Regions from separate parts of the Peribacillus phoenicis genome, predicted to be linked through region 3. Evidence: a T-box and tRNA genes for the amino acid it is inferred to sense, from the RefSeq annotation. Region 3 holds a T-box; the other regions hold tRNA genes.
What was found. A T-box is a leader RNA that pairs with one kind of tRNA and senses whether it is charged. The one in region 3 lies ahead of thrS (threonine--tRNA ligase), so its partner is inferred to be a tRNA-Thr.
Positions count from the first base shown of each region.

Region 1 (9,796 bases), 330 kb from region 3:
AGTATAGGGGCTGACACCTGCCCGGTGCTGGAAGGTTAAGGGGAGAGGTTAGCGCAAGCGAAGCTTTGAACCGAAGCCCCAGTAAACGGCGGCCGTAACTATAACGGTCCTAAGGTAGCGAAATTCCTTGTCGGGTAAGTTCCGACCCGCACGAAAGGTGTAACGATCTGGGCACTGTCTCAACGAGAGACTCGGTGAAATTATAGTACCTGTGAAGATGCAGGTTACCCGCGACAGGACGGAAAGACCCCGTGGAGCTTTACTGCAGCCTGATATTGAATTTTGGTACAGCTTGTACAGGATAGGTAGGAGCCTGAGAAGCCGGAGCGCCAGCTTCGGTGGAGGCGTTGGTGGGATACTACCCTGGCTGTATTGAAATTCTAACCCGCGCCCCTTATCGGGGTGGGAGACAGTGTCAGGTGGGCAGTTTGACTGGGGCGGTCGCCTCCTAAAGAGTAACGGAGGCGCCCAAAGGTTCCCTCAGAATGGTTGGAAATCATTCGTAGAGTGTAAAGGCACAAGGGAGCTTGACTGCGAGACCTACAAGTCGAGCAGGGACGAAAGTCGGGCTTAGTGATCCGGTGGTTCCGCATGGAAGGGCCATCGCTCAACGGATAAAAGCTACCCCGGGGATAACAGGCTTATCTCCCCCAAGAGTCCACATCGACGGGGAGGTTTGGCACCTCGATGTCGGCTCATCGCATCCTGGGGCTGTAGTCGGTCCCAAGGGTTGGGCTGTTCGCCCATTAAAGCGGTACGCGAGCTGGGTTCAGAACGTCGTGAGACAGTTCGGTCCCTATCCGTCGCGGGCGCAGGAAATTTGAGAGGAGCTGTCCTTAGTACGAGAGGACCGGGATGGACGCACCGCTGGTGTACCAGTTGTCTTGCCAAAGGCATAGCTGGGTAGCTACGTGCGGACGGGATAAGTGCTGAAAGCATCTAAGCATGAAGCCCCCCTCAAGATGAGATTTCCCATGGCGCAAGCTAGTAAGATCCCTGAAAGATGATCAGGTTGATAGGTCAGAGGTGGAAGCATGGTGACATGTGGAGCTGACTGATACTAATAGATCGAGGACTTAACCAACGCTTTTTAAAAATGAAATACCTTCTTATTATCTAGTTTTGAAAGAATGAAAATTTCTTCTTGCATTTTCTCAAAAAGACGTTATAATAATATATGTCTTGAAAAAATGTAAACATTGTTTGGTGACGATAGCGAAGAGGTCACACCCGTTCCCATTCCGAACACGGCAGTTAAGCTCTTCAGCGCCGATGGTAGTTGGGGGTTTCCCCCTGTGAGAGTAGGACGTCGCCAAGCTTATATTGTTCCGCAGTAGCTCAGTGGTAGAGCATTCGGCTGTTAACCGAACGGTCGTAGGTTCGAGTCCTACCTGCGGAGCCATTATTGGAGAGCTGTCCGAGTGGCCGAAGGAGCACGATTGGAAATCGTGTAGACGGGTAACCCTGTCTCAAGGGTTCAAATCCCTTGCTCTCCGCCATTTATACCTGGCCCGTTGGTCAAGCGGTTAAGACACCGCCCTTTCACGGCGGTAACACGGGTTCGAATCCCGTACGGGTCACCATTTAGACAACATATTGGAGGATTAGCTCAGCTGGGAGAGCATCTGCCTTACAAGCAGAGGGTCGGCGGTTCGATCCCGTCATCCTCCACCATTTTTCAATAAGATCAGGTTGTTTCTGCATAAAGGATTGATTATTCAGCCCATTGAAACGCTCAACACGAAAACTTGATGCTCAATAGCAACATTATTACCGTCGCGGGGTGGAGCAGTCCGGTAGCTCGTCGGGCTCATAACCCGAAGGTCGCAGGTTCAAATCCTGTCCCCGCAATCTATGGTCCCGTGGTGTAGCGGTTAACATGCCTGCCTGTCACGCAGGAGATCGCGGGTTCGATTCCCGTCGGGACCGCCATTTTTATTGTTTGGCTCAGTAGCTCAGTCGGTAGAGCAAAGGACTGAAAATCCTTGTGTCGGCGGTTCGATTCCGTCCTGAGCCACCATAGTAGTGCCGGTGTAGCTCAACTGGTAGAGCAACTGACTTGTAATCAGTAGGTTGGGGGTTCAAGTCCTCTTGCCGGCACCATGTTTCATCCATATGCGGAGGGGTAGCGAAGTGGCTAAACGCGGCGGACTGTAAATCCGCTCCTTCGGGTTCGGCAGTTCGAATCTGCCCCCCTCCACCATTTTTCTTACAGGGGTATAGTTTAAAGGTAGAACAGAGGTCTCCAAAACCTCCAGTGTGGGTTCGAGTCCTACTACCCCTGCCAATTTCAATCCTATAATGGCGATTGTGGCGAAGTGGTTAACGCACCTGATTGTGGTTCAGGCATTCGTGGGTTCGATTCCCATCAGTCGCCCCATTTTAAAAAACATGGTATAATGATTACAACGTTATTGGGCTATAGCCAAGCGGTAAGGCAACGGATTTTGATTCCGTCATGCGAAGGTTCGATCCCTTCTAGCCCAGCCATATGCGAAAGTAGTTCAGTGGTAGAATACAACCTTGCCAAGGTTGGGGTCGCGGGTTCGAATCCCGTCTTTCGCTCCAAAAACGTTGGCGGCATAGCCAAGCGGTAAGGCAGAGGTCTGCAAAACCTTTACCACCGGTTCGATTCCGGTTGCCGCCTCCAACAAACATGCCGGTGTGGCGGAATTGGCAGACGCGCACGACTCAAAATCGTGTTCCTCTGGAGTGCCGGTTCGACCCCGGCCACCGGTATCAAAAGAAGTCGAAACATGGTGCTTATATCAGTAATTTAATAGTGAATAAGTACCGCAATTTAAACCGTTTCTCACAGTAGTGGGTAACGGTTTTTTTGTGTTTATTTTTTGAGAAATGGTCTTTACTAAATATCTTCTAATCGTGTGAACTAATCGTGTGCATAGATAGGGGTGATTACTGTAATGGCTAGGCGGAAAAATGGTTTAAGTGAAGCTGAACTTTCTATTGTTCGTCAAAAAAAGCAATCGTACGTCCAATCGTTCAAAGATGCATGAGAACTGTTTGAAAGAGATTGTGATATACGCAATTTGAGACCGTACACCATCAAGTATTATCGTAATGAAATTTCAGTTTTTCTAACTCACTAATCTGAACAGGGTATAGACTTAACTGTACTTAAACCTTCCAGTGTTACTGAAGAACACGTAAAGGAAAACTTCCAGAAAAATTAATTGATTTAAATGACATGATGTTGAATAGATTTATGTTAGACGCATATTTGTCTACTCTAACAAAGGAATTAGACAAGGAGAGAATAAAACTAAACGAAATCATACCTTTAATTTACCCTAACTAATATTTTAAATTAATGCAGAAATATTAGTTAATTGTGACCAACTGCTGGAGATACAGTTGGTCAATAACTTTACATATCATTCAATAAATATTCTTCTAATATTGACCGCATACGTTTACTTGGAATGTATAGGTTAATAGCTTTACCTTTCCTGATTCTGCTTCTCCATATCCACTGAATGAATTCAGATAATGCATACATATCTTCATTCACCTCTATGCCACGTACACTAAAGAATTTCTTTTCATACGGATTCATGAAGCGATTCACCACATAAGCAAGCGATTCCTTTTCTTTAAATTCGTTTGTTGCACGTGCATTACAAGCAACAAATCCTTTCGTGTTTCCTTTACTCTTCTGTTGTTTCCATTCTTGATAGACAGATGGAAATGTGTCAGTCAATTCGATTTTCCTTCTACCAAACTTTACTCCATTGCGAATTTGTAACTTCACCTCCTTCTTTTTGGCGTGTCTTTTTATGTGGACGATCTAACTCCAGACTATGTTGAAATTAATGGTGAGGAACATTTTGATTTTTTTAATTGTACAATAATTAGAATTTAAGTTGCACGTTTTATTGTATACCTTAAATGTTTTTTTGGGGGTTTCTTTTTTGGTGATTGGCGTTTCTAAAAAAAAATCTTGAGATGTGAAATAACTGGTAAAATAGTTTAAATAAATAGGAAGTGGGTAGTTTTGGGATATTTAATTTTGGGCTTTATTATCGTAGTGGTTCTTATAGTTTTGGTTTCTTTATTTGTTGGGTGAAAATTGATACATCCGAATGCGAAACCTGTAAATAGTTATCCTAGTGATTATTTAATGGAATTTGAAGATATAGAATTCAAAAGTAGGGGGAATGAAATAAATTTATAGGGATGGTTTATACCGGCTTTGGGGAAAGAAAAAATGGTCTTGATTTTTGGCTATGGATACTTGGCAAATAGAGTAGAACCTAGGGCTAATGCGTTGGAATTAGTAAAATTTCTAATTGGCGAGGAGGTTAGTTGCTTGCTTTTTGATTTTAGGGCTTGGGTAAATTCAGAGGGTAATATGACCACTTTGGGTTATTATGAAAAAAATGATATGCAAGGTGCTGTTGATTGGGTTAATAGGTTTTTCTATGGGTGGTGCTACTGCATTATTAGCAGCAGCGGAGGAAGAGTGTGTGGGAACTGTGATTGCAGACAGTCCATTCAGTGACTTGAGGTCATACTTTTTGAGAGTATGTTTTAATTCACAAAGCTTCCTAAATAACCATTTACGCCAATTATTCTTTGGTTATTACCTTTTATTTCTCGTATAGATATAAATAGTATAAAGCCCATAGAAGCTATTGAAAAAATTTATCCGAGGAAAATACTATTTATACACAGTGATTCTGATAGGACAATTTCCCATAAACATAGTGTTGACTTGTCCAATTAGAAAAAATCATATTTACTTCTTCTGCATAGAGTTTTAAATTATTATGGATTTTAGATGGGTTTGAGGGATCGCTAAAATCTTTTGAAGCATCTGCCGCTTCATTTTTTACTGTACTTGCTGTTTTAGAACGTTCATTAAAAAAGAACGGAGCTTCTTTACTTATCGATTTTTCCACAATTAATTTTTCAGCGACTGGTGATCTTTGCACTATTGTTATTTATTTCTACCATTTGCTTGTAACATAAATTTGTTAAAGAGACATAAAAATAGAGGAGAAACAACGAATGAAAACGATAACGACCGTTCTGACAGCTGTCATTTTATCGAGTCAATCACTGCCAATTTTTGCAGTGGGTTTAGAATCACCATCTGCTGAGACTAACAAAGAGGAACAGCAAGCTTCACTTTTTGAAACAAATTCAAATTCAGAGAAGCCTTTACCGACAAAGGAAGCTAAAAAAGCAAGTTTAGTTGAATCTCCACGTTCTGAAGAAGCTTTGAAGGAAAAGAACGAGGATATAAAACTTTCATCAGAGGCGACATTCGACGCATCAGCCCGACCATTAAATGGAATGTCAGGAGAATCTGAGTCGGTAATAGAAGCGAATTCAGATAAAGATCAAGTAGACGAAAAAGAAGGGACAACTACCAAAGAACAAGTAGAAGTTCCTATCATTCCTGAAGAAACAACAAAAGAGGAGGAAACTCAAACTCCAAGTGAGGGGATCGAAGAACGAGCGAATATAAAAACAAATATTGAAGAGCGAGATTTTGTTACAGCCCCTACAATTCCATCTCACGATGAAGAAACTGTAGATATTCCAGATGTATATTTAAAAACAGCTATAGCAAAGGAACTTGGAGTAACTTCTGACACAATTATGACTAAAGACATGCTAAGTAAAATATCAAATTTAAAAATCGTAAATGTTGAAAATTTGAGCGGTTTAGAGCATGCTACTAACCTTGAAAAACTAGATGCTGTATCGGTATCGGCTAAAGATTTATCGCCTATTTCTTCACTAACAAAACTAACAGAATTAAATATGAGCACAGATAGCGTAAACATAGTATCGCTAAGTTCTTTAACTAATCTAACGAAATTGAACTTGTCTGGTTCTTATAGGTTGAGCAATCTCTCTCCGATATCTCATTTAGTAAATTTAGAAGAGTTAGTCTTAGGAAATACGCGATTCAATACAAGTTCAAGTCCTATTGAAGATATAAGTTTTATAAAGAATTTAAAGTTGTTGGAATCTATCTCTATAAATCGAACCAATTTGAACGATATTTCTCACCTTCAAGCTCTAAAAAAATTAACATCCATTTCTTTAGAAAATAATCGAATTCAAGATATCTCAGTACTCAGTGATTTGTCAAATATTGAAACATTAAATCTAGCTGGTAATCAAATCAATGACGTATCATCTATAAACACATTATCTAAATTACACACTGTGAATCTGACTCAAAACTACATAGTGGATAATCCACTCAATATTGAAAAGATGATAGCAGATCAAAATTTTTTATCAGATACAGCTAATCAATACCAGGTGTCTGTTCCTGAATCAATCCGTATTGCACTAGGGACCAGTCTAGACGTTCCCTTGTCATGGACTCACGACGGCTTAACGCTAACCGACCTCTCTAAGACTCACTTTAGGCAAGTTAAACCTGTGGTTACAACCTCTGAATCTGGACTTCAGATTGATTCTGCATCCATCCAAAAGGTGTCATTAACAGGTCAAGAAGCTGGAACATACCAAGTAACCATTGAACCAGTTCCAGGATATATAAAAACGGTATCAGTCGAGGTTGTTGATTTACCTGAACCACCAAACTTACAGCCCCTTTCCATTCTGAATACGTCTATTACAGGTACAACCAAACCTGGATATACCGTTCATGCAATGGTTGAGGGGAAATCGTATACGGGGACAGCAGATTCGCAAGGTCATTTTTCGATACCAGTCCCATCCCTATCTCAAGGTACTAAAGTAGAAGTAAGGGTTGCTGATGCAAGGGGAGTTGAGAGCGATCCTACGCATATTACAGTTGTTGATGGAGTAGCTCCTAAACTGAATGCTGTTACCGAACGTCTTCAAGCTGTTACTGGCTACGTCATCGATGGGCACAAGACCGTCCGCTTACTCGTAAATGGGGTTCCTCAACGAATTGCAATGGTGGAGGAAGACGGGTATTTCACGATTCCAACTCGTTTCATTAAAGTAACGGATACGATAAACCGTCCTATACGGAATGCCGATCAGATTACAGTGGATTATGGACTGCGGACCCCAGAACATTTACAAGCTCATATGAAGGTGGGGTGGACCATTACATCTCCAATAAGGGTTAACACCGTTGAATCAAAGGCGGACTATGTCACTGGTACAGCCGAAAAAGGGACACAAACGTTGCGTCTTGTGGTCAATGGAATCCTTCAACGTGTGATTACACCTAAACAGGCTGGGGCTGGAAAAATTGAAAAAGACGGAACATATCGCATCTATAGTCGTTTTGTTGTCACGAAGTCAGGAGACGTACGCCGTCTTCAAAAGGGAGATGTCGTAACGATCGATGAAGGCGTCCAAATTAATGGACAATACACGTCAAATAAAAATGCGACAACAGTTCAATAATAAGAAGAGATGTATGGCCAAGGGGAATACTCTCCTTGGCCATACATGTGTTCATAAATGAGAAAGATCGGAGACCTATATGCACCCTATTTACAGCAAAGTCGGAATCGTATCCCTATTCATGATATTGTTCTTCTCACTTAATACGACTGCTTATGGAGAAACATGTGAAACGAAAGAAGACATCTATATTCAAATCCTAGATAATGACCGGAATATCCTTTCTTCCTCAAAAGAATCACGTGGCAAGCCACTTAAATGCTTTAATACGACAAGCAACGCGAGCTATTGGCGAATCGCCATCCACGATGCCATTGCTGCGGCGAAAGGGACAGGCATTGTTGTCTTACCGTCTGCAGATATTCACATAAGCGCATTTATCGACTTAAAGAGTGGAGTCACATTAGAAGGAACTGCCGCAGCTGATGGCACGCCCCTGACGACCATTCATAATGTTCACACAGGAGATCCTGTCACACTAAAAATGCACAGTCATACAGGTGTAAAAAAAATCATATTTAATGGAAAAAGGACAGATAAACTATACAATGCGAAACACCGAGCCATACAGGCTACGGCAATCGACCAAACAAAAACAACAACGGATCTCGTCGATATCTATCCAACAGCCAAACGATTAGAAAACATCACGATTGAAGATGTTCATATCAAAGGGTTTAACGGGTTTGGCATCTATTTAGAGCATGTCTATAACGTAACAATTAAAGGGTCAGATATTTTATATAAGAAAAATATGGTGATATCCGACATTGGGTATGCTGGTATTGCCGGATACTCTGCGAATAACGTCGATATACGTAATGTCACGGTTAAAGATCTTTGGCCTGGCGAAACAGTAGGCAGTGCGAAACAGAGCTATGGGATTGCCTTTAGTCATCGCAAAGTGAATCCGGCAGATATTGAAGGAAAAGGACTCGATGTGGCTGCCTCACAAGCTGTTCTCCCACCAAGTAACACCATTATGGTGGATGGGAATGTTGTCGCAAACAACCCGACATGGGAGGGAATTGATACTCATTCCGGACAGAACGTATCATTTATAAACAACATTATTCTAAATACCCGATTCCCTATTATTGTTGGTGGTCTTGATTATGATAGTGGAAAACTGTCAGCTTATCCTCCAAAAAACATTACAATATCAAATAATAGGATTAGTAGAGAAAGTGACTATACTACTTACGGGATTCATCCGAACAATAACATTATTACCGAAAGAGGCATTGCAGTTAACGGGACTCAGTTTACAGATTTGGATAAAAACATGATGGGTTTTCTAGAAAATGTAGAGATTAAAGACAATTATATCAATAATGTGAAAGCCTCACTGGATACACGCGGTGGGATTGGCATACATGTAACGAAAAACGCCACTATCGAAAGCAACAAAATTGAAAATAGCAACATCAATGGCATTGTCTTCATGAGCTCTAATAAGCAAACCAAAATAATAGGCAATGAAATCAATAACATTTCTCCCAATGCAACATTTCCAGAAGCAGGTATCGGCGTTCGCGGCTCCCATAATAATGGAAACGATTCTAACAATTATACGACTAAACCCTTGACGATGCAAAACACTCTGATAGACACTTCAAATACGTATAAAAATGTTGGCATAGAATTTTTCATGGGTAAAGGAGGATATAATCTTTTAAGCAGCGCGAATTCAAGAATTTCACCTGCCAGTTTGTTGTCAGATTCCACTGATTGGAGCCTATACGAAACAACAGACTTAATGCAAGATGAACGAGACTTCCTTCTTTGGGAACGAGACGGTCAAGAGTTCCCACCGTCTTAATAATCTCACATACTTTTCCATCTAGAATGTACATACTTCGTGAAGGTTGTCTATACTGAGTTGACTCCTTTTTGAATCCTAAATGTAAATAATGTTCATTAAAATATAATAAAAATGGATAATTAACGGTATATAATAAGTGATTCGGAAAATAAATAATCGTTTTACCCGACTCAAAATCGTGTTCCTCTGGAGTGCCGGTTCGACCCCGGCCACCGGTATCACCAATAGCGAAGAATCGCTATTACATCAAGCTTCACACTTAATTGTGTGAAGCTTTTTTGTGTTCATGACGCACTACAGAATATGTACAAATTATGTGCGGGGGTATTATGCAATGGTTTTTAATCACTCCAGAATCAAGGGAGTTGAAACCAAGGAGCATACAAAATCGAATCAAACAGTTTGGCAGCTTATCGGAGTTTAAAAGGTGATAGAATCTTATGCACTGAAATCGTTTATTTTATCAACGTTTGTTATTACGATGAAAATAAAAACGAATGGGTCAAAGAGTATAACTCTACCATTCGTTCATTTAAAATAATTTAGATTTCAATATTCATAGCATTTAGGTCCGCTTCC
Region 1 is NZ_JBDFMF010000001.1:4,299,898-4,309,693, reverse strand. It holds rRNA gene ABC374_RS21200 (23S ribosomal RNA) at 1-1,084, shown strand, start outside; rRNA gene rrf (5S ribosomal RNA) at 1,203-1,318, shown strand; tRNA gene ABC374_RS21190 (tRNA-Asn) at 1,328-1,402, shown strand; tRNA gene ABC374_RS21185 (tRNA-Ser) at 1,408-1,499, shown strand; tRNA gene ABC374_RS21180 (tRNA-Glu) at 1,509-1,583, shown strand; tRNA gene ABC374_RS21175 (tRNA-Val) at 1,599-1,674, shown strand; tRNA gene ABC374_RS21170 (tRNA-Met) at 1,778-1,851, shown strand; tRNA gene ABC374_RS21165 (tRNA-Asp) at 1,857-1,932, shown strand; tRNA gene ABC374_RS21160 (tRNA-Phe) at 1,945-2,020, shown strand; tRNA gene ABC374_RS21155 (tRNA-Thr) at 2,028-2,103, shown strand; tRNA gene ABC374_RS21150 (tRNA-Tyr) at 2,120-2,203, shown strand; tRNA gene ABC374_RS21145 (tRNA-Trp) at 2,214-2,287, shown strand; tRNA gene ABC374_RS21140 (tRNA-His) at 2,305-2,380, shown strand; tRNA gene ABC374_RS21135 (tRNA-Gln) at 2,416-2,490, shown strand; tRNA gene ABC374_RS21130 (tRNA-Gly) at 2,494-2,568, shown strand; tRNA gene ABC374_RS21125 (tRNA-Cys) at 2,577-2,650, shown strand; tRNA gene ABC374_RS21120 (tRNA-Leu) at 2,659-2,739, shown strand; gene ABC374_RS21115 (hypothetical protein) at 3,389-3,772, opposite strand; gene ABC374_RS21110 (hypothetical protein) at 4,686-4,955, opposite strand; gene ABC374_RS21105 (Ig-like domain-containing protein) at 5,032-7,392, shown strand; gene ABC374_RS21100 (right-handed parallel beta-helix repeat-containing protein) at 7,472-9,214, shown strand; gene ABC374_RS21095 (hypothetical protein) at 9,760-9,796, opposite strand, start outside.
Region 1: it encodes a tRNA-Thr, which carries the amino acid that the T-box ahead of thrS (threonine--tRNA ligase) is inferred to sense. The anticodon was not compared.

Region 2 (9,796 bases), 570 kb from region 3:
GGGACTGAGACACGGCCCAGACTCCTACGGGAGGCAGCAGTAGGGAATCTTCCGCAATGGACGAAAGTCTGACGGAGCAACGCCGCGTGAACGAAGAAGGCCTTCGGGTCGTAAAGTTCTGTTGTTAGGGAAGAACAAGTACCAGAGTAACTGCTGGTACCTTGACGGTACCTAACCAGAAAGCCACGGCTAACTACGTGCCAGCAGCCGCGGTAATACGTAGGTGGCAAGCGTTGTCCGGAATTATTGGGCGTAAAGCGCGCGCAGGTGGTTCCTTAAGTCTGATGTGAAAGCCCACGGCTCAACCGTGGAGGGTCATTGGAAACTGGGGAACTTGAGTGCAGAAGAGGAAAGTGGAATTCCAAGTGTAGCGGTGAAATGCGTAGAGATTTGGAGGAACACCAGTGGCGAAGGCGACTTTCTGGTCTGTAACTGACACTGAGGCGCGAAAGCGTGGGGAGCAAACAGGATTAGATACCCTGGTAGTCCACGCCGTAAACGATGAGTGCTAAGTGTTAGAGGGTTTCCGCCCTTTAGTGCTGCAGCTAACGCATTAAGCACTCCGCCTGGGGAGTACGGCCGCAAGGCTGAAACTCAAAGGAATTGACGGGGGCCCGCACAAGCGGTGGAGCATGTGGTTTAATTCGAAGCAACGCGAAGAACCTTACCAGGTCTTGACATCCTCTGACAACCCTAGAGATAGGGCTTTCCCCTTCGGGGGACAGAGTGACAGGTGGTGCATGGTTGTCGTCAGCTCGTGTCGTGAGATGTTGGGTTAAGTCCCGCAACGAGCGCAACCCTTGATCTTAGTTGCCAGCATTCAGTTGGGCACTCTAAGGTGACTGCCGGTGACAAACCGGAGGAAGGTGGGGATGACGTCAAATCATCATGCCCCTTATGACCTGGGCTACACACGTGCTACAATGGATGGTACAAAGGGCTGCAAACCTGCGAAGGTAAGCGAATCCCATAAAGCCATTCTCAGTTCGGATTGCAGGCTGCAACTCGCCTGCATGAAGCCGGAATCGCTAGTAATCGCGGATCAGCATGCCGCGGTGAATACGTTCCCGGGCCTTGTACACACCGCCCGTCACACCACGAGAGTTTGTAACACCCGAAGTCGGTGAGGTAACCTTCATGGAGCCAGCCGCCTAAGGTGGGACAGATGATTGGGGTGAAGTCGTAACAAGGTAGCCGTATCGGAAGGTGCGGCTGGATCACCTCCTTTCTAAGGATAATTACGAGAGCGCTTTTGTTTTGTTCAGTTTTGAATGAGTAATTCATTCAAATAGGAAAGACAAGCATCACGATGTGATGGATTCTTTCTGCTTTGTTCCTTGAAAACTAGATAATAGATAGAAGGCAATTAATTTTTTTCAAAGCATCTGTAAGATCTTTTTTAACGGTTAAGTTAGAAAGGGCGCACGGTGGATGCCTTGGCACTAGGAGCCGATGAAGGACGGGACTAACACCGATATGCTTCGGGGAGCTGTAAGTAAGCTTTGATCCGGAGATTTCCGAATGGGGAAACCCACTGTTCGTAATGGAACAGTATCTTTACCTGAATACATAGGGTACTGAAGGCAGACCCGGGGAACTGAAACATCTAAGTACCCGGAGGAAGAGAAAGCAAACGCGATTTCCTGAGTAGCGGCGAGCGAAACGGAATTAGCCCAAACCAAGAGGCTTGCCTCTTGGGGTTGTAGGACACTCAACATGGAGTTACAAAGGAACGGGGTAAATGAAGTGATCTGGAAAGATCCGTCGAAGAAGGTAAAAACCCTGTAGTTGAAACTTCGTTCCCTCCTGAGTGGATCCTGAGTACGGCGGGACACGAGAAATCCCGTCGGAAGCAGGGAGGACCATCTCCCAAGGCTAAATACTCCCTAGTGACCGATAGTGAACCAGTACCGTGAGGGAAAGGTGAAAAGCACCCCGGAAGGGGAGTGAAATAGATCCTGAAACCGTGTGCCTACAAGTAGTCAAAGCCCGTTAATGGGTAATGGCGTGCCTTTTGTAGAATGAACCGGCGAGTTACGATTTCATGCGAGGTTAAGTTGATAAGACGGAGCCGCAGCGAAAGCGAGTCTGAATAGGGCGAATGAGTATGAGGTCGTAGACCCGAAACCAGGTGATCTACCCATGTCCAGGGTGAAGTTCAGGTAACACTGAATGGAGGCCCGAACCCACGCACGTTGAAAAGTGCGGGGATGAGGTGTGGGTAGCGGAGAAATTCCAATCGAACCTGGAGATAGCTGGTTCTCTCCGAAATAGCTTTAGGGCTAGCCTCAAGATGAGAGTATTGGAGGTAGAGCACTGATTGGACTAGGGGCCCCCAACGGGTTACCGAATTCAGTCAAACTCCGAATGCCAAATACTTATTCTTGGGAGTCAGACTGCGAGTGATAAGATCCGTAGTCGAAAGGGAAACAGCCCAGACCACCAGCTAAGGTCCCAAAGTATACGTTAAGTGGAAAAGGATGTGGAGTTGCTTAGACAACCAGGATGTTGGCTTAGAAGCAGCCACCATTTAAAGAGTGCGTAATAGCTCACTGGTCGAGTGACTCCGCGCCGAAAATGTACCGGGGCTAAACGTATCACCGAAGCTGTGGATTGACACCGTATGGTGTCGATGGTAGGAGAGCGTTCTAAGGGCGTTGAAGTCAGACCGGAAGGACTGGTGGAGCGCTTAGAAGTGAGAATGCCGGTATGAGTAGCGAAAGAAGGGTGAGAATCCCTTCCACCGAATGCCTAAGGTTTCCTGAGGAAGGCTCGTCCGCTCAGGGTTAGTCGGGACCTAAGCCGAGGCCGAAAGGCGTAGGCGATGGACAACAGGTTGATATTCCTGTACCACCTATACATCGTTTGAACGATGGGGGGACGCAGAAGGATAGGGTAAGCGCGCTGTTGGATATGCGCGTCCAAGCAGTTAGGCCGGAAACGAGGCAAATCCCGTTTCCATTAAGGCGGAGCTGTGATGGCGAGGGAAATATAGTACCGAAGTTCCTGATTCCACGCTGCCAAGAAAAGCCTCTAGTGAGATGTAAGGTGCCCGTACCGCAAACCGACACAGGTAGGCGAGGAGAGAATCCTAAGGTGTGCGAGAGAACTCTCGTTAAGGAACTCGGCAAAATGACCCCGTAACTTCGGGAGAAGGGGTGCTTTTTAGGGTGAATAGCCCAGAAAAGCCGCAGTGAATAGGCCCAGGCGACTGTTTAGCAAAAACACAGGTCTCTGCGAAGCCGCAAGGCGAAGTATAGGGGCTGACACCTGCCCGGTGCTGGAAGGTTAAGGGGAGAGGTTAGCGCAAGCGAAGCTTTGAACCGAAGCCCCAGTAAACGGCGGCCGTAACTATAACGGTCCTAAGGTAGCGAAATTCCTTGTCGGGTAAGTTCCGACCCGCACGAAAGGTGTAACGATCTGGGCACTGTCTCAACGAGAGACTCGGTGAAATTATAGTACCTGTGAAGATGCAGGTTACCCGCGACAGGACGGAAAGACCCCGTGGAGCTTTACTGCAGCCTGATATTGAATTTTGGTACAGCTTGTACAGGATAGGTAGGAGCCTGAGAAGCCGGAGCGCCAGCTTCGGTGGAGGCGTTGGTGGGATACTACCCTGGCTGTATTGAAATTCTAACCCGCGCCCCTTATCGGGGTGGGAGACAGTGTCAGGTGGGCAGTTTGACTGGGGCGGTCGCCTCCTAAAGAGTAACGGAGGCGCCCAAAGGTTCCCTCAGAATGGTTGGAAATCATTCGTAGAGTGTAAAGGCACAAGGGAGCTTGACTGCGAGACCTACAAGTCGAGCAGGGACGAAAGTCGGGCTTAGTGATCCGGTGGTTCCGCATGGAAGGGCCATCGCTCAACGGATAAAAGCTACCCCGGGGATAACAGGCTTATCTCCCCCAAGAGTCCACATCGACGGGGAGGTTTGGCACCTCGATGTCGGCTCATCGCATCCTGGGGCTGTAGTCGGTCCCAAGGGTTGGGCTGTTCGCCCATTAAAGCGGTACGCGAGCTGGGTTCAGAACGTCGTGAGACAGTTCGGTCCCTATCCGTCGCGGGCGCAGGAAATTTGAGAGGAGCTGTCCTTAGTACGAGAGGACCGGGATGGACGCACCGCTGGTGTACCAGTTGTCTTGCCAAAGGCATAGCTGGGTAGCTACGTGCGGACGGGATAAGTGCTGAAAGCATCTAAGCATGAAGCCCCCCTCAAGATGAGATTTCCCATGGCGCAAGCTAGTAAGATCCCTGAAAGATGATCAGGTTGATAGGTCAGAGGTGGAAGCATGGTGACATGTGGAGCTGACTGATACTAATAGATCGAGGACTTAACCAACGCTTTTTAAAAATGAAATACCTTCTTATTATCTAGTTTTGAAGGAATGAAAATTTCTTCTTGCATTTTCTCAAAAAGACGTTATAATAATATATGTCTTGAAAAAATGTAAACATTGTTTGGTGACGATAGCGAAGAGGTCACACCCGTTCCCATTCCGAACACGGCAGTTAAGCTCTTCAGCGCCGATGGTAGTTGGGGGTTTCCCCCTGTGAGAGTAGGACGTCGCCAAGCAGGTTTTATATGGAGGATTAGCTCAGCTGGGAGAGCATCTGCCTTACAAGCAGAGGGTCGGCGGTTCGATCCCGTCATCCTCCACCATTTTACACCTGCCGGTGTAGCTCAACTGGTAGAGCAACTGACTTGTAATCAGTAGGTTGGGGGTTCAAGTCCTCTTGCCGGCACCATTTTAAGATAGTACAAGCACGAGCCATTAGCTCAGTTGGTAGAGCATCTGACTTTTAATCAGAGGGTCGAAGGTTCGAATCCTTCATGGCTCACCATTTTATATGCGGGTGTGGCGGAATTGGCAGACGCACCAGACTTAGGATCTGGCGCCGCAAGGCGTGGGGGTTCAAGTCCCTTCACCCGCATCTTACATGCGGAAGTAGTTCAGTGGTAGAATACAACCTTGCCAAGGTTGGGGTCGCGGGTTCGAATCCCGTCTTCCGCTCCACTTTTCGTATGTGCCGGGGTGGCGGAACTGGCAGACGCACAGGACTTAAAATCCTGCGGTAGGTGACTACCGTACCGGTTCGATTCCGGTCCTCGGCACCATCTTAATATGCGCCCGTAGCTCAATTGGATAGAGCATCTGACTACGAATCAGAAGGTTGTAGGTTCGACTCCCGCCGGGCGCACCATGTTTATTGCGGGAAGTAGCTCAGCTTGGTAGAGCACTTGGTTTGGGACCAAGGGGTCGCAGGTTCGAATCCTGTCTTCCCGACCACGTGATTTTTAATGAATGGGGCCTTAGCTCAGCTGGGAGAGCGCCTGCCTTGCACGCAGGAGGTCAGCGGTTCGATCCCGCTAGGCTCCACCATTTTTCAATCAGATACTTATATTATATTGGCGGTGTAGCTCAGCTGGCTAGAGCGTACGGTTCATACCCGTGAGGTCGGGGGTTCGATCCCCTCCGCCGCTACCAATAAATATAAGGACCTTTAGCTCAGCTGGTTAGAGCAGACGGCTCATAACCGTCCGGTCGTAGGTTCGAGTCCTACAAGGTCCACCATATTCATTTTTTAATGCCGTGGAGGTATACCCAAGTTCGGCTGAAGGGATCGGTCTTGAAAACCGACAGGGGAGTCAAATCCCGCGGGGGTTCGAATCCCTCTACCTCCTCCATTTTTTTAAAAAAGCAGCAAGTTGTTTTTAAACAACCTTACATAGAGGAAGCGAAAAAACGATATACACGAAAACTTGATGCAAATCGTTTCATTATTACCGTCGCGGGGTGGAGCAGTCCGGTAGCTCGTCGGGCTCATAACCCGAAGGTCGCAGGTTCAAATCCTGTCCCCGCAATTATTAGGTCCCGTGGTGTAGCGGTTAACATGCCTGCCTGTCACGCAGGAGATCGCGGGTTCGATTCCCGTCGGGACCGCCATTTTTTAAATTTAATACAAATGGGGCTCAGTAGCTCAGTCGGTAGAGCAAAGGACTGAAAATCCTTGTGTCGGCGGTTCGATTCCGTCCTGAGCCACCATATCTTTCATATTACGGCGGTTGTGGCGAAGTGGTTAACGCACCTGATTGTGGTTCAGGCATTCGTGGGTTCGATTCCCATCAGTCGCCCCATTTCGCGGGTGTAGTTTAGTGGTAAAACCTCAGCCTTCCAAGCTGATGATGAGGGTTCGATTCCCTTCACCCGCTCCAAATATGGGCCTATAGCTCAGCTGGTTAGAGCGCACGCCTGATAAGCGTGAGGTCGATGGTTCGAGTCCATTTAGGCCCACCATATTCATATTGTTCCGCAGTAGCTCAGTGGTAGAGCATTCGGCTGTTAACCGAACGGTCGTAGGTTCGAGTCCTACCTGCGGAGCCATGGGGAAGTACTCAAGAGGCTGAAGAGGCGCCCCTGCTAAGGGTGTAGGTCGCGCGAGCGGCGCGAGGGTTCAAATCCCTCCTTCTCCGCCATTTGGCCCGTTGGTCAAGCGGTTAAGACACCGCCCTTTCACGGCGGTAACACGGGTTCGAATCCCGTACGGGTCATAACAAAAAAGGAAGCATACATTCATGTATGCTTCTTTTTTTCATTTCTTTTCATTGACATAACTATCTTTTTGTTTATAAGGGATGTCCCCAAGCAGGGAATCGATATTTTCTTCTTCTAATGTATCTTCATATTCCTTTTGCTTTTTGTTCGGTATATCCACCCTATTTTTACCTTCGATATCATTTGCTGCAAATCCTTCATAGTCTTCTGGAAATCCATCCGTTTCATCTTCGGTTTTATAAAGGTCATTATAATTGTCATGATCGCCGGTGTAATCAGATGGCGTTTCGGATGTACCGAATTTGGCGACTTCACCAAAGCTATCCTCTTTATCCACTATTTCATTTCCATGACGGTTTTCAAAATGATCACCCTTGGATGGAATCAATATATCCTCTTCCACTGGTCGCTCTTGTGTATTAGGACCTTCCGGGGCATGCTCGACACAGTAGAGGGTGCTTGGGATCGCTTCAAGCCTCTCGATGGGGATTTCCCTATTGCAGGTTTTACACTGGCCATACGAACCTTCTTCCATTGCTTTTAATGCTTCCTCGATTTTCTCCATTTCTGATTGTGCATGCTCATCGAGTGCTTGATTCCGTTCCATCTCGAATAATTCGGTTCCTAGGTCAGCAGGATGATTATCATAAGATGATAATTCCCCTACGGATTCCGTCTGGCTTTTATCCAGAACGGATTGTTCATCATTTTGAATTCTACTACTTAATTCATTTCTTTCTTGAAGCAGTTCCTTTTTTAATTTTTGCGTTTGATGTTTCGTTGCCATATCCTATTCACTCCTTCTAAAGTCCAAATCTCATTTTATATTGGTAAGATGGTTGTATTATCTATTACCCGAATTGGAGTATAGGAAAACAATATGCATCGGAACATAGAAAAAAGGACTGAGCGGATGAGCTCAGTCCTCGGAGATTATATAAGATAGCTGATGAATAATCCAATGGCCATGAGTAAGCCAAAGAAGGTGTTCGTTTGGGCCGTGGCTTTCATTGCCGGGACCATCGTGATCGGCTGTGTTTTGCCTACGAAGCCTTTGATTGCGGCCATGGCCTTCGGTATGCTAAGGAAGGCAAGGAGAATCCACGCCGTTACGCTTCCGGTAAGGACTAGCCCAACAAGCCATAGATAAGAGAAGGCGAACATTATTGCCATGAATGTCAGGGCGTTTTTCCTGCCCATCACTACAGGCATCGTTTTGCGCCCATGAGCCTTATCTCCATCATGGTCACGTAGGTTATTGGATAAGTTGATCAGCCCAACCAAAATCCCACTTGGAATGGCAATTAAGATGGCTGTTGAAGAAACATCACCGGTTTGAATGAAAAAGGCGATCAAGATTATCAAAAAGCCCATGAACAATCCAGAAAAAAGTTCCCCGAATGGTGTATATGAAATGGGCAGGGGACCGCCTGTATAAAGATAGCCGACAAGCATGCAAACCAGTCCTACTGCAGCAAGCCACCAAGATGATGCGGCACAGATATAGATTCCAATTATCAAGGCGATGGCATACATGCATAGGGCCAAGCTCATGATTAGTTTGGGGGTCATCCCATGACGGACGATCCCGCCGCCGATGCCTACGGATTCCTCCGTATCCAAGCCTCTCTTGAAATCGTAGTATTCATTGAATAAATTGGTTGCAGCTTGAATCAGGATACTGGCAATCATCATGGCAGCGAAGAGTAACCAATTCACTCCATCTTCCAAAAGTGCAATCACAGTTCCAAGTAAGACTGGGACAAAAGCTGCGGTTAGTGTATGTGGACGTATTAACTCCCACCAAATCTTCCAGGTCCGTTTAAGGGGAAGTCCATCGTATTCTGTTTGCATTATTTCTCTCCTCAAAATCATTATTGGTTCTCTCGAAATTATAACAAATATTGAAATGTTGCACAAAAGGTTATCCTAATAAATGCAGGAAAAGTGGGTAAGGGCGATAATTGGAATTCCTGGATGATCCATTTCCAAAATCCAGGGTATTTCTCTACATTCGCTAAGATTCATATAATAAGGAAAAAAGCAGGAAAGAATCGTTCGGTAAAGGGGCGTTTTATTGACATGGGGTTCAAGTGAGGTGTATCTTTAAATAGGTTAAAAAGCTTTTAAAATGTACATTTGGGGGGATTTTTTTGGCTATCTCAGAGGAAACTGAACAGTTTCGGGGACTGGCTTCAGCTATACAAAAGGCGAAGGACTTGAATGATCAAGTTCTATTCAGTCATATTAAGAAGATTAAATGCAACAACCCCCTTTCATTTTATCAAGCTGGAAGAGAACGGTACGCGGGTGAACGCTTTTTCTGGGAGGACCCTGCAAAGGAAATAACCATCACCGGTTTAGGCAATGTTAAGAAACTCAAAGCGGCATCGAATGCCGAACGTTATAGAGAAGTCGAAAAGAGCTGGATCAAACTGCAGAATAATGCTGTCAAAACAGGAGTGACCGATGTAGAAGCGACAGGTCCTTTACTGTTTGGGGGCTTTTCTTTTGATTATGAAACTGACAGTACGCTCCTTTGGAATCAGTTCGGGGACAACCTTTTTTATATACCTGCCTTCATGCTGTCAATAGTGGGGAAACAAGCTTACTTAACGACAAACTTACTTTGTTCGCCTGATGATTCAGAAAAACTCTTCATAGATATGATAAATGAACGGGAAGCTTTCCTTTTCGAAAGCTTGGATGGTAATGGATTGGGTGCAAATTCCCTGGTTATGCAGAGGGAAGTCGAACCTGAGGAATGGAAGCGGACGGTCGCAGAGGCTGTTCAGGAAATCAAGACGACAGATCTCGACAAAATCGTTTTGGCAAGGGAGCTTCGACTTGGTTTTGAACGTTCCATCGATTCAGGGAAAGTGCTTGAACAATTGATTGCTGAGCAGCCGTTGAGTTATATTTTCAGTTTGGAGGCTGGTGGTGACTGTTTTGTCGGTGCCACCCCTGAACGTTTGATTAAGAAACAGGGAAATGAAGTTTTTTCTACCTGTCTTGCTGGATCGATGGGACGAGGGAAAGATGAGCAGGAAGATGTTTGTCTTGGTGAAGAATTGCTTCATGACGAAAAGAATTTACAAGAACATCAATATGTCGTTTCGATGATATCCAATGCCTTTGATTCAGTATGCGAAAAGGTGGTGGTCCCGGCCGGACCGACACTTATGAAAAACCGTCATATCCAGCATTTGTACACACCGGTCCGGGGTATATCAAAGGAAGGTGT
Region 2 is NZ_JBDFMF010000001.1:4,537,329-4,547,124, reverse strand. It holds rRNA gene ABC374_RS22550 (16S ribosomal RNA) at 1-1,228, shown strand, start outside; rRNA gene ABC374_RS22545 (23S ribosomal RNA) at 1,405-4,337, shown strand; rRNA gene rrf (5S ribosomal RNA) at 4,456-4,571, shown strand; tRNA gene ABC374_RS22535 (tRNA-Val) at 4,583-4,658, shown strand; tRNA gene ABC374_RS22530 (tRNA-Thr) at 4,669-4,744, shown strand; tRNA gene ABC374_RS22525 (tRNA-Lys) at 4,765-4,840, shown strand; tRNA gene ABC374_RS22520 (tRNA-Leu) at 4,849-4,930, shown strand; tRNA gene ABC374_RS22515 (tRNA-Gly) at 4,939-5,013, shown strand; tRNA gene ABC374_RS22510 (tRNA-Leu) at 5,026-5,114, shown strand; tRNA gene ABC374_RS22505 (tRNA-Arg) at 5,124-5,200, shown strand; tRNA gene ABC374_RS22500 (tRNA-Pro) at 5,210-5,286, shown strand; tRNA gene ABC374_RS22495 (tRNA-Ala) at 5,304-5,379, shown strand; tRNA gene ABC374_RS22490 (tRNA-Met) at 5,408-5,484, shown strand; tRNA gene ABC374_RS22485 (tRNA-Ile) at 5,495-5,571, shown strand; tRNA gene ABC374_RS22480 (tRNA-Ser) at 5,592-5,684, shown strand; tRNA gene ABC374_RS22475 (tRNA-Met) at 5,788-5,861, shown strand; tRNA gene ABC374_RS22470 (tRNA-Asp) at 5,868-5,943, shown strand; tRNA gene ABC374_RS22465 (tRNA-Phe) at 5,967-6,042, shown strand; tRNA gene ABC374_RS22460 (tRNA-His) at 6,059-6,134, shown strand; tRNA gene ABC374_RS22455 (tRNA-Gly) at 6,139-6,212, shown strand; tRNA gene ABC374_RS22450 (tRNA-Ile) at 6,218-6,294, shown strand; tRNA gene ABC374_RS22445 (tRNA-Asn) at 6,307-6,381, shown strand; tRNA gene ABC374_RS22440 (tRNA-Ser) at 6,383-6,473, shown strand; tRNA gene ABC374_RS22435 (tRNA-Glu) at 6,477-6,548, shown strand; gene ABC374_RS22430 (TraR/DksA C4-type zinc finger protein) at 6,590-7,339, opposite strand; gene ABC374_RS22425 (1,4-dihydroxy-2-naphthoate polyprenyltransferase) at 7,486-8,406, opposite strand; gene ABC374_RS22420 (isochorismate synthase) at 8,706-9,796, shown strand, end outside.
Region 2: it encodes a tRNA-Thr, which carries the amino acid that the T-box ahead of thrS (threonine--tRNA ligase) is inferred to sense. The anticodon was not compared.

Region 3 (9,796 bases):
TGTCCCAGCAATACCACCACGATTGAAACAATGGCAAAACCGGATGCAAATAGCCAAAGCGGCACTTTCGGGAACCAAAATTGAGATAATAGCGAAAGCGCAGTAAGCTGGCTTCCCATGATCAATATATTGGAGGACCAATAATTCCAGCCACAGCTAAAGCCAGCCCATCGTCCAAATGCTTTATTGGCATAATAACAAAAAGAACCTTCTTGAGGATCGGCAGCCGTCATCTTGGCAAGCAGATTATAAACGATATAGGTACCTATTGCGGCCAATACAAATGAAAATACAATGGATGGCCCAGTCGTTTTAATCCCTATGGTCGATCCGAGGAAATACCCTGTCCCGATCGTACAGCCTACACCGACCAATGAGAGCTGCCACCATTTCATATCGCCCTGTTGTTCACCCGATGCATTGGAATCTTGACCAGTCTTTCCTTTCGCTGAACTGCAATTGGCTTTTGTCGTCATAACATTACCTCCTTCCATCATTCATAGTGTTGATAATGCCACAATGAATTATGCAAGGAAGAAGTTTTCAAATACCTATGTATTAATCTGAAGCATTCTCCTTTATGATAGGATGGCAGAAATGCCTTGATAAGCAAAATAAACCCCAAAGCCGACCAATGATAATCCAGAGATGATTGAAATGGCCATTAAGCTTTTTTCATTTAAGAACCTGCGAAATCCATTCGTTAATGCCGCTACAAAAAATCCCAGCAGGTAAGACCAAGAAAGATCATCCCGCTATAAATGAAAAGTTGTGATGTCCCATAACTTGAAGCTGTTTTAGCTAAAACAGATCCATATATCCCCAACCAAAATAAAATGGACAATGGACTGGTCACAGACATGATGAACCCAGTCAAAAAACAGGAAATTAAAGAATCTCTATTCCTGTATTCATTTAATAATATCGTATTAACCCGTAATACACTTTCGACTCCCGAATAAATAAGCACGAATCCCCCAAAAAGCCACAGAAAAATCTGGACGACCGGAATTTCTAAAAACCGTACCATACCTACATACACTAAAATCATGAACAAGGCATCTGCGATCATCGACCCTGCCCCAACGATCCAGGCATGCCAAAACCCGTTCTTGATTCCTTTATCGATACGAGCGGAGTTCACCGGACCGATCGGTGCTGCAAGGGTAAGTCCTAAGAAAAAGTAACTCAGCAGTAAATGTACACTCAAAAAGCATCACTCCTTCGAGCTAGTTCATGACTTGTACATTTTATGTGACAACCCTCTGCCTATAACCACATGCCAAAAAAATTTCCCGAGTTACAAAAAAAAGCCGTGGGAATGCCCGGCTTTTTGATATGTTATTGAAGCCGAATTAAGCAGCCGCTTCTTTTTTGTCTGAACTAATGAATTTCATAACAATCAAAACGATGCCTATACCAATGATCCCTGAAATGATATAGGTCAAATTGATATGATTTTTCATGACAAGAGACATGACCGGAGGGCCTGCCGCAACGCCGATGAACCTTGATGACATGTAGAAGGAGGTTATCGTCCCCCGCTGTTCCTTTTTTATATTTTGAGTGATGATTGCGTCGAGTGTCGGCAATAACGCACCAATTGCTATGCCCACCAAGCTTGTTATTACCAATAGAAGGAAGACCCTGTTTTTTGTAAAACCTACAAATACAAGGCTGATTGAAAGGACAGCTAAACTGATCATGATGATCTTTTTCATGATTGGTAATTCTCCCTTGATTTTTTTCCCTGCAACATAAGAGGATACGCAAAGAAAAAATAGCGGGATCGCTATCACTAAACCTTTTTTGATTCCATGCAAATCATGGATTTTTTCCAGATTATCAGACAAAAAGAAAAGAACACCGAACAAAACCAACATGACAAATACACCAATCAGGAAAACCGTATATAACCATTTTCCTTCCTGCTTGAATATTTTTTTCGTATCATGCCAGAAATCTTTGAATTTCTTCGGCTCATCCTTCTCCTTTGGTACCTTTATAAAGAAAAAGACTAAAACAATAGATATTAAACTGAAGAATGAAATCGAGAAGAATGGTAAAAACCAGATAAATGCAGCAAACAGGGAACCTAATATTGGACTAAGTACTTTCCCAAATGTATTCGAGGTTTCTATGATTCCCAAACAAGAACTAGTTTTTTCATCATCATCTTTGTATAAATCTCCCACCAGAGGCAAAATGATGGGCGAGGCCCCAGACGCCCCAATCCCTTGCAATACCCTCCCAATGATGATCCATGTATAGGGATTTTCCATTTTCCATGATGCATAACCAGCTATCAATCCGCCGATTAGGGCTAGAATCAGACTGGGCAGGATTACCATTTTTCGTCCAAATCGATCTGATAAATAACCAGCAATGGGAATTAAAAAAATGGATGCTACGGAATAGCTTGTTATCACCATGCTTGATTGAAATGAAGATATCCCCACCTTTTCCTCGAAAATGGGCAAAACCGGGATAAGCATTGAATTTCCAAGTGTCATTACCAATGGAATCGATGCCATACTGATCAGGCACCACACGCTTACATCTTTATTTTGCTTCTCATGACCTTCCATACTTACACTCCTCATCCATTATAAAAGCAACTTATTGCATAAAAAGTAAACATTGTGAAACCAATTTGTTTTGCATCATATATTAGATGTCTTCAATTATTATGTTATAGCTCAGATAGATTTATTCAGTTGCGCTTCACCCAAAATTACCCCTATTGACCGTTAAAATAAAAAACCCATTCTTTTTAAGAATGGGTCAGACTGTAGACAAATTAAAAGAAGAGCAGTTTGCCAAACCTCATCAAAGCTAGCGGCTTTGGTATCTCAACTAGCCAGTTATTCGGTAGGAGTGTTGCAAATTTCTTCAATCTAGTGAGGGGTTTAATCCATATAAAAAAACCTCCTCTTTCGATAAAATCTCCATTTCTGTTTAAAAATGGATATCCCGCTTTCGTCTTTATAAAAGAGTAATATTCCTCTTTTTACAGTCGTTTAAAATTTGGTCATTCCATACCGAAACCTGAACCTCGCCAATATGTGCTTTCTTTAGCAAAAACATGCATAATCTGGATTGCCCTATTCCTCCGCCTATTGAATACGGAAGCTTTCCTTCCAATACGGCCTTATGATAATTGAGCACCTTACGATTTTCGTTTTTGGATAATCTTAATTGTTTTAACAGTGACTTTTCATCTACTCGAATTCCCATTGAAGAAACTTCAAAAGCACATTCCAAGAGTGGATTCCATAAAACGATATCTCCATTTAGGTCCCAATCATCATAATCCGGTGAACGTCCATCATGCTTTTCCCCCGATTGTAACTCTCCGCCAATTTTCATGATGAAAATTGCACCATATTTCTTCGCTGCCACATTCTCTCTTTCCTTCGAAGTCAGATTCGGGTATAAATCCTCCAACTCCTGGGTCGTAATGAAGTGAATGTCATCAGGTAACACAGGCTTAAGCAGATGATGGAATTCAAACATATAACGTTCGGTCGATTTAATGGCTCTATATATTTTTTCCACTTCAGATTTTAATGTATCTACGTTACGTTGTTCTTTCGTTATGACTTTCTCCCAGTCCCATTGATCCACAAATAACGAGTGTAAATGATCCAGTTTTTCATCACGTCTTATCGCATTCATATTTGTGTAAATGCCTTCATCACACGCCAAACCATACCTAGAAAGAGTGATTCTTTTCCACTTTGCCAAAGATTGAACCACTTCTATTTGTTTATTCTTAATATCCAGAGCTTCAAAGGTAAGAACCCGCTCCACACCATTTAAATTGTCATTTATACCATTACCTTCATTTAAAATGATAGGTGCTGATACTTTAATCAGGTTTAACGCATTTGAAATTCCTTCTTCAAAATGACCCTTAATTTCATTTATCGCAATATCCGTATGCATGATATCAAGAATGGTTTTGTATTTATTCGGCATCGATAATTCAGGCATAATTATCCTCCAATTCCGCTTTGAATAGCGCATGCATTAAAATTGGCGTCTTTCCATTTGACTAAATTACATTATGAAGGAGTTTTCTGTGTTGTTACAAAACCCCCATGTCACGACTAGGTACATCCATAAGCACCAATCCGCAATTATCACCTCAAAAAAAGGGTCAAAAATGTGGTACAAGTCCAATTGTCTGAATACATTCAAATAAGTGAAGATGTAACAAACGATGAGGTGATGAATTGGGTGTTTTTTTCAGCTATGTATTATTAGGCTTATCACTGGCGGCTCCTATCGGTCCCATAAATGCTGCTCAATTGGACAAAGGAATCAAGAAGGGTTTTTGGCATGCCTGGGTTTTTGGCTGGGGTGCCATTTTAGCGGATTTTGTATTTATAGCCCTAGTCTTTTTCGGTGTCGTCCACTTTTTGGACAACTCTTTCATGAAGACATTTTTATGGCTTTTTGGATTTTTCGTCCTGACCTATACCGGAATTGAAAGTCTGTTAAGTGCAGGTAAGATTGAAGTGAATGCACGAAAAGCGAAAGATTCCCTTCTTTCTTCATTCCTGACAGGATTCATCATGTCCCTTTCGAATCCTTTATCCATTTTGTTTTGGCTTGGGATTTATGGATCCATTCTCGCAAACTCCGCTTCAAAATATGATATGGAACAATTACTTTTATACAGTTCAGGTATCCTTGTCGGCCTCTTAACCTGGGATTTCGCTATGGCCATCATCGCCAGCACCTTTAGACGCTTTTTATCCAAACCCATTTTAATGGGCATCTCGATCATTTCAGGAATATCCCTTATAGGGATTGGCATTTACTTTGCCATCCAAGCAGCCAAGGTTTTATTTACATAAAGAGTTTAGAAAATGTAAGAGTTTACTCGTAATTCGTTTAAATTATAAAAATAGGCTGCCCATTTTAGTATCCATCTTTGTCCATGTCGGACACTTATCCCCCTTTGTTCATAGCCTGAAAGGGTAAACAAAAAGGGAGGATTTCTTGAATGTATAATAATTACGGTTATTACTCTTATAATGATCCATATTATAATGATCCATATTATAATGATCCATATTATTACGATAATTCTTATGCCGATTTGCCTTATTGTGATAACAGACTGCCAGTACAAACACTGGTTCCAGAAGCCACTATTCAGAGCCATTTGAACGCAGGCCGACAAGGTCATTGTTTCAGAGCATTTTGGGGTAACAGCCAGCATACCTTTATTTTGATGGGCCTCAATACTGCCACTGGTATGGTACAGATACTAGAAGGTGGCATCCCAAATGAGGTTCATCGTACAGATATAGTCGGATTGCAATACCTAGGATTAACCTGCCCTGTCGGTGGCGGCGGCCAAGGCGGCGGTCAAGGTGGCGGTCAAGGTGGACCGGGCGGTAACTGTTTCCAACAGTTCATTCCGGGCGTTGGCTGGGTATGGATTTGTAGATAGAAAAAAGGCAGCCGAGCTATTTCGGCTGTCTCTTTTTATAAAAACATAATCCAAGGGGCATTTACTCGTGAATTTCATGCTTTTACTCGTGAATTTTGTACATTTACTCGTGAATTTTGTAATTTACTCGTGAGTTTTGCGTTTTTACTCGTGAATTCCGGATTAAGCTGCTTTTTTATTAGATGCTGCGTTCTTTTATTTGCTGAACCATTTTCTTGATGAACGTTTCTATTGCGACATTTTCAAATTCTTGTTCCCCGTATTTCCGGACATTCACTTGATTTTCTTCCTCTTCTTTATCTCCAAGAACCAGCATATATGGGATTTTCCCCATCTGTGCTTCCCTGACTTTATACCCCAGCTTTTCATTCCGATCATCAATTGTCACTCTTATGCCTTGATTCTTCAGTTCTTTTTGAACCTTTAAACAATAATTCAAATGAACCTGTGAGACAGGGATGATCTGTACTTGCACCGGGGCGAGCCATACCGGAAAAGCACCGGCAAAATGTTCTATCAGAATTCCAAAAAAACGATCGATCGATCCAAAAATGGCACGATGAATGACGACCGGACGGACTTTTTCATTATTTTCATCGATGTAAGTCAGATCAAATTTGTCGGGCATTTGAAAATCAAGCTGGACTGTTGCACATTGATGGCTTCGTTTTAATGCATCTTTAATATGAAAATCAATTTTCGGTCCATAAAATGCCCCGTCCCCTTCATTAACTTGATAATGTATCCCGATGCTTTCCAGTACATTTTTCAAGGCTGTTTCAGAAGCTTCCCAAAGGGAATCATCTCCCATTGAATCCTCTGGACGAGTCGAGAGCTCCACGGAATACTCGAATCCAAAAGTGCGATACACCTTATCAATCAGATGAAACACTTGTTTAATTTCACTTTCGATTTGATCCTGCCGTACATAGATGTGGGCATCATCCTGGCAAAATGTACGTACACGCAGCATCCCGTTCAATGCACCGCTATATTCATGACGGTGGACTTGACCGAATTCGGCCATCCGGATCGGTAAATCCCTGTAAGAATAAAGACTGTTTTTGAAAATAAGCATATGACCCGGACAGTTCATTGGCTTCATCGCAAATTTTGTTTGATCCACCTCTGTAAAGTACATATTCTCATGGTAATGATCCCAGTGACCCGATTGTTCCCATAAGCGCTGGTTCATCATGAAAGGAGTCCGAACTTCGTCGTAATCAGCCTCAGTCTGAAGCTCCCGCGAGAACTTCTCCAATTCATTTCTAACGATTTGTCCTTTCGGTAAATAAAACGGCATTCCAGGGGCTTCCTCCGAAAACATGAATAACTCCAACTGCTTCCCTAATTTACGGTGATCGCGTTTAGCCGCTTCTTCCAGAAATTCAAAATGCTCCTGTAAATCTTTTTTCTTTCGGAAAGCCACGCCATATACCCTTTGAAGAACTTCATTTTGATTGTCTCCCCGCCAATAGGCACCAGATACACGAGTCAATTTGAACGATTTTACAAATAATGTGGATGGAAGGTGCGGCCCTCTGCAAAGATCGATGAACTCCCCTTGTTGATAGAGCGTTAATTTTTCACCATTAGGGATGTTCTTTGCTATATCCAACTTGAAAGACTCCCCTCTGTCCTCGAATAACTTCACAGCTTCTTCATAAGTCACTTCGATCCTTTTAATTTCCAGATTTCCACTTATGATATGCTCCATCTCTTTTTCAATGGCTTGTAGATCTTCTAAACTCAAAGGATGGTCTAACTTAAAATCATAGTAAAAACCATCTTCCACGACTGGCCCCATCCCTAATTCCACGTTTTGGTATAACCTTTTCACAGCCTGCGCCAAAACATGTGCCGATGTATGTCGTAATACTTGTAATCCTTCATCCGAATCCAGAGTCAAGATCGACAGTTCGGCATCCTTATTAAGCTTGTGACTTAGATCAACCAGTTGCTTATCCAGTTTTCCTGCTACTGCCTTTTTCCTTAAACTTGAGCTGATAGACCCTGCCACACTTTCCACTGTCACCCCTTGCGGATATTCCCTTTTCTGCCCATCCGGAAATTGAACTTTAATCATTTTTTCACCCATCACATAAACACTCCTTTTTTAAATAATAAAAAAACGCACTCATCCCTATGCAAGGGACGAGTGCGTTTACCCGTGGTTCCACCCATTTTCCCATAAGCAAAAAACACTCATGGCTCTGGAGCTTGTAACGCAGCTTAGACGATATCAGTTACTTTTGTTCACCGATATAGCTCAAAGGCGGTAAATCAGTTTCCTAAGCCAGGAAGTTCGCAGCTACCCTTCCCTCTCTGCAGGCCGTAAAAATGATTCATGTCCTCATCATCGCAATATTTTTATATATAAAAAAACGCACCCATCCCTATATAAGGGACGAGTGCGTTTACCCGTGGTTCCACCCAATTTCCCATAAGCAAGAAACACTCATGGCTCTGGAGCTTGTAACGCAGCTTAGACGATATCAGTTACTCTCTTTCACCGATATAGCTCAAAGGCGGTAAATCAGTTTCCTAAGCCAGGAAGTTCGCAGCTATCCTTCCCTCTCTGAAGGCCGTAAAAATGATTCATGTCCTTATCATGGCAATATTATAATAATAAAAAACGCACCCATCCCTAAATAAGGGACGAGTGCGTTACCCGTGATTCCACCCAATTTCCCATAAGCAAGAAAACACTCATGGCTCTGGAGCTTGTAACGCAGCTTAGACGATATCAGTTACTCTTGTTCACCGATATAGCTCAAAGGCGGTAAATCAGTTTCCTAAGCCAGGAAGTTCGCAGCTGCCCTTCCCTCTCTGCAGACCGTAAAAATGATTCATATCCTTATCAATGCTTCTAAAATGTAAATGGATTTTTATATTGTTATATATATTACAATATATTCCCATAAGTGACAACCTCAAATTTATTTATTTTATTATAAACACTAAATTGGTATAATTAGTAAAAAAGGAGTCTCTATGAAAAGTTTAAGCAATTGGTCTATCGTATTTGCCGTGATTGGTACACTAGCATTTTGCTGTTCCCTTGCTTTACCAAAAGCCTCCGAGCTGCTTATGATTTCAGGATTCGGTGCGTTACTTATTGGTATGTTTTGCAGTTTCGGGGCCATGTATAAAAAGGAAAAAGGAAATTTGAAATTTTTGGCTGTGGCTGCATTCTTTCTTTTAAGTTTCATTCTCGTTTGGAATGAACCATTTCAAATTGTCAGGCTCTTGACCTGGATGAAGAATTAATTAAAATGAAAAACCCGTTCACCATGACGGGTTTTTTGATTGATTCAATTTTCATCGGCCATCGTTCGCCTTGAATTCTTTATTCCAAGCCATAGCGTAAGTCCAGTGGTCCAGAGAATTAGCGCACATCCGAAGCCGAGCAATGATAACGGTGCAAGGATTTGATGCTCCCTCAACATGACGGTGTCTGGCACAATAAGCAATGTGATCAGCGCCAATAAACAGAGAAGCACTCCTGTTGCATAGTAGATCTTGATTTGGAAAAGTGAGGCCAAAGGTAAAAAATGAATCCCGACAATAATGGCGATGACACCCGGTATTAGATCGGTCTGATCGATCAAATTACAGATGGCAATGGCAATCCCGATAAGCAAACCTTCGGCAATGAAGACCATATTAAACAAAAATCCGATACGCTTAAGACGCCTAGCCCCATTTTCTGAAACTTGATTGGACATTTTTTGTGATGCATGAATTAATGATATGCCTCCGATAACCATTATGATTCCGATCAATATGGCTGCGAGTTCCACGTAGGGAAACCCCCACCCCTGCAATCCCATTACACCGGTACCTGCCCACATTGTACCGAAGAACGCCATGAAAATGACTCCAATTCCAGAACCGCGAAACGACTCTTTCATCATCAGTTTCCTTTCATCCAAAGTATTATCATACATAGAATAATAGTATTGCGCACCCTTCCCAATTATTCAGCTGCAAAAAAATGATTTAAGATGGATAATTGCCGTTTCGGAGATATAATTCGATTTTCGCAGATATAACTGGATTTTCGGAGATATAATTCGATTTTCGCAGATATAACTGGATTTTCGGAGATATATTCCGATTTTCGCAGATATAACTGGATTTTCGGAGATATATTCCGATTTTCGCAGATATAACTGGATTTTCGGAGATATATTCCGATTTTCGCAGATATAACTGGATTTTCGGAGATATATTCCGATTTTCGCAGATATAACTGGATTTCGATACAAATCCCCATAAAAAAACCTGAGTCCCCAAAGGGGTCTCAGGTTTTTTCCATTGATATCA
Region 3 is NZ_JBDFMF010000001.1:3,967,906-3,977,701, forward strand. It holds partial or broken gene ABC374_RS19440 (amino acid permease) at 1-395, opposite strand, end outside; partial or broken gene ABC374_RS19445 (LysE family transporter) at 579-1,210, opposite strand; gene ABC374_RS19450 (MFS transporter) at 1,356-2,588, opposite strand; gene asnA (aspartate--ammonia ligase) at 2,986-3,981, opposite strand; gene ABC374_RS19460 (LysE family transporter) at 4,239-4,865, shown strand; gene ABC374_RS19465 (hypothetical protein) at 5,015-5,467, shown strand; gene thrS (threonine--tRNA ligase) at 5,646-7,553, opposite strand; T-box leader at 7,615-7,836, opposite strand; T-box leader at 7,868-8,089, opposite strand; T-box leader at 8,119-8,340, opposite strand; gene ABC374_RS19475 (hypothetical protein) at 8,462-8,737, shown strand; gene ABC374_RS19480 (DUF7010 family protein) at 8,782-9,384, opposite strand; gene ABC374_RS19485 (amino acid permease) at 9,794-9,796, opposite strand, start outside.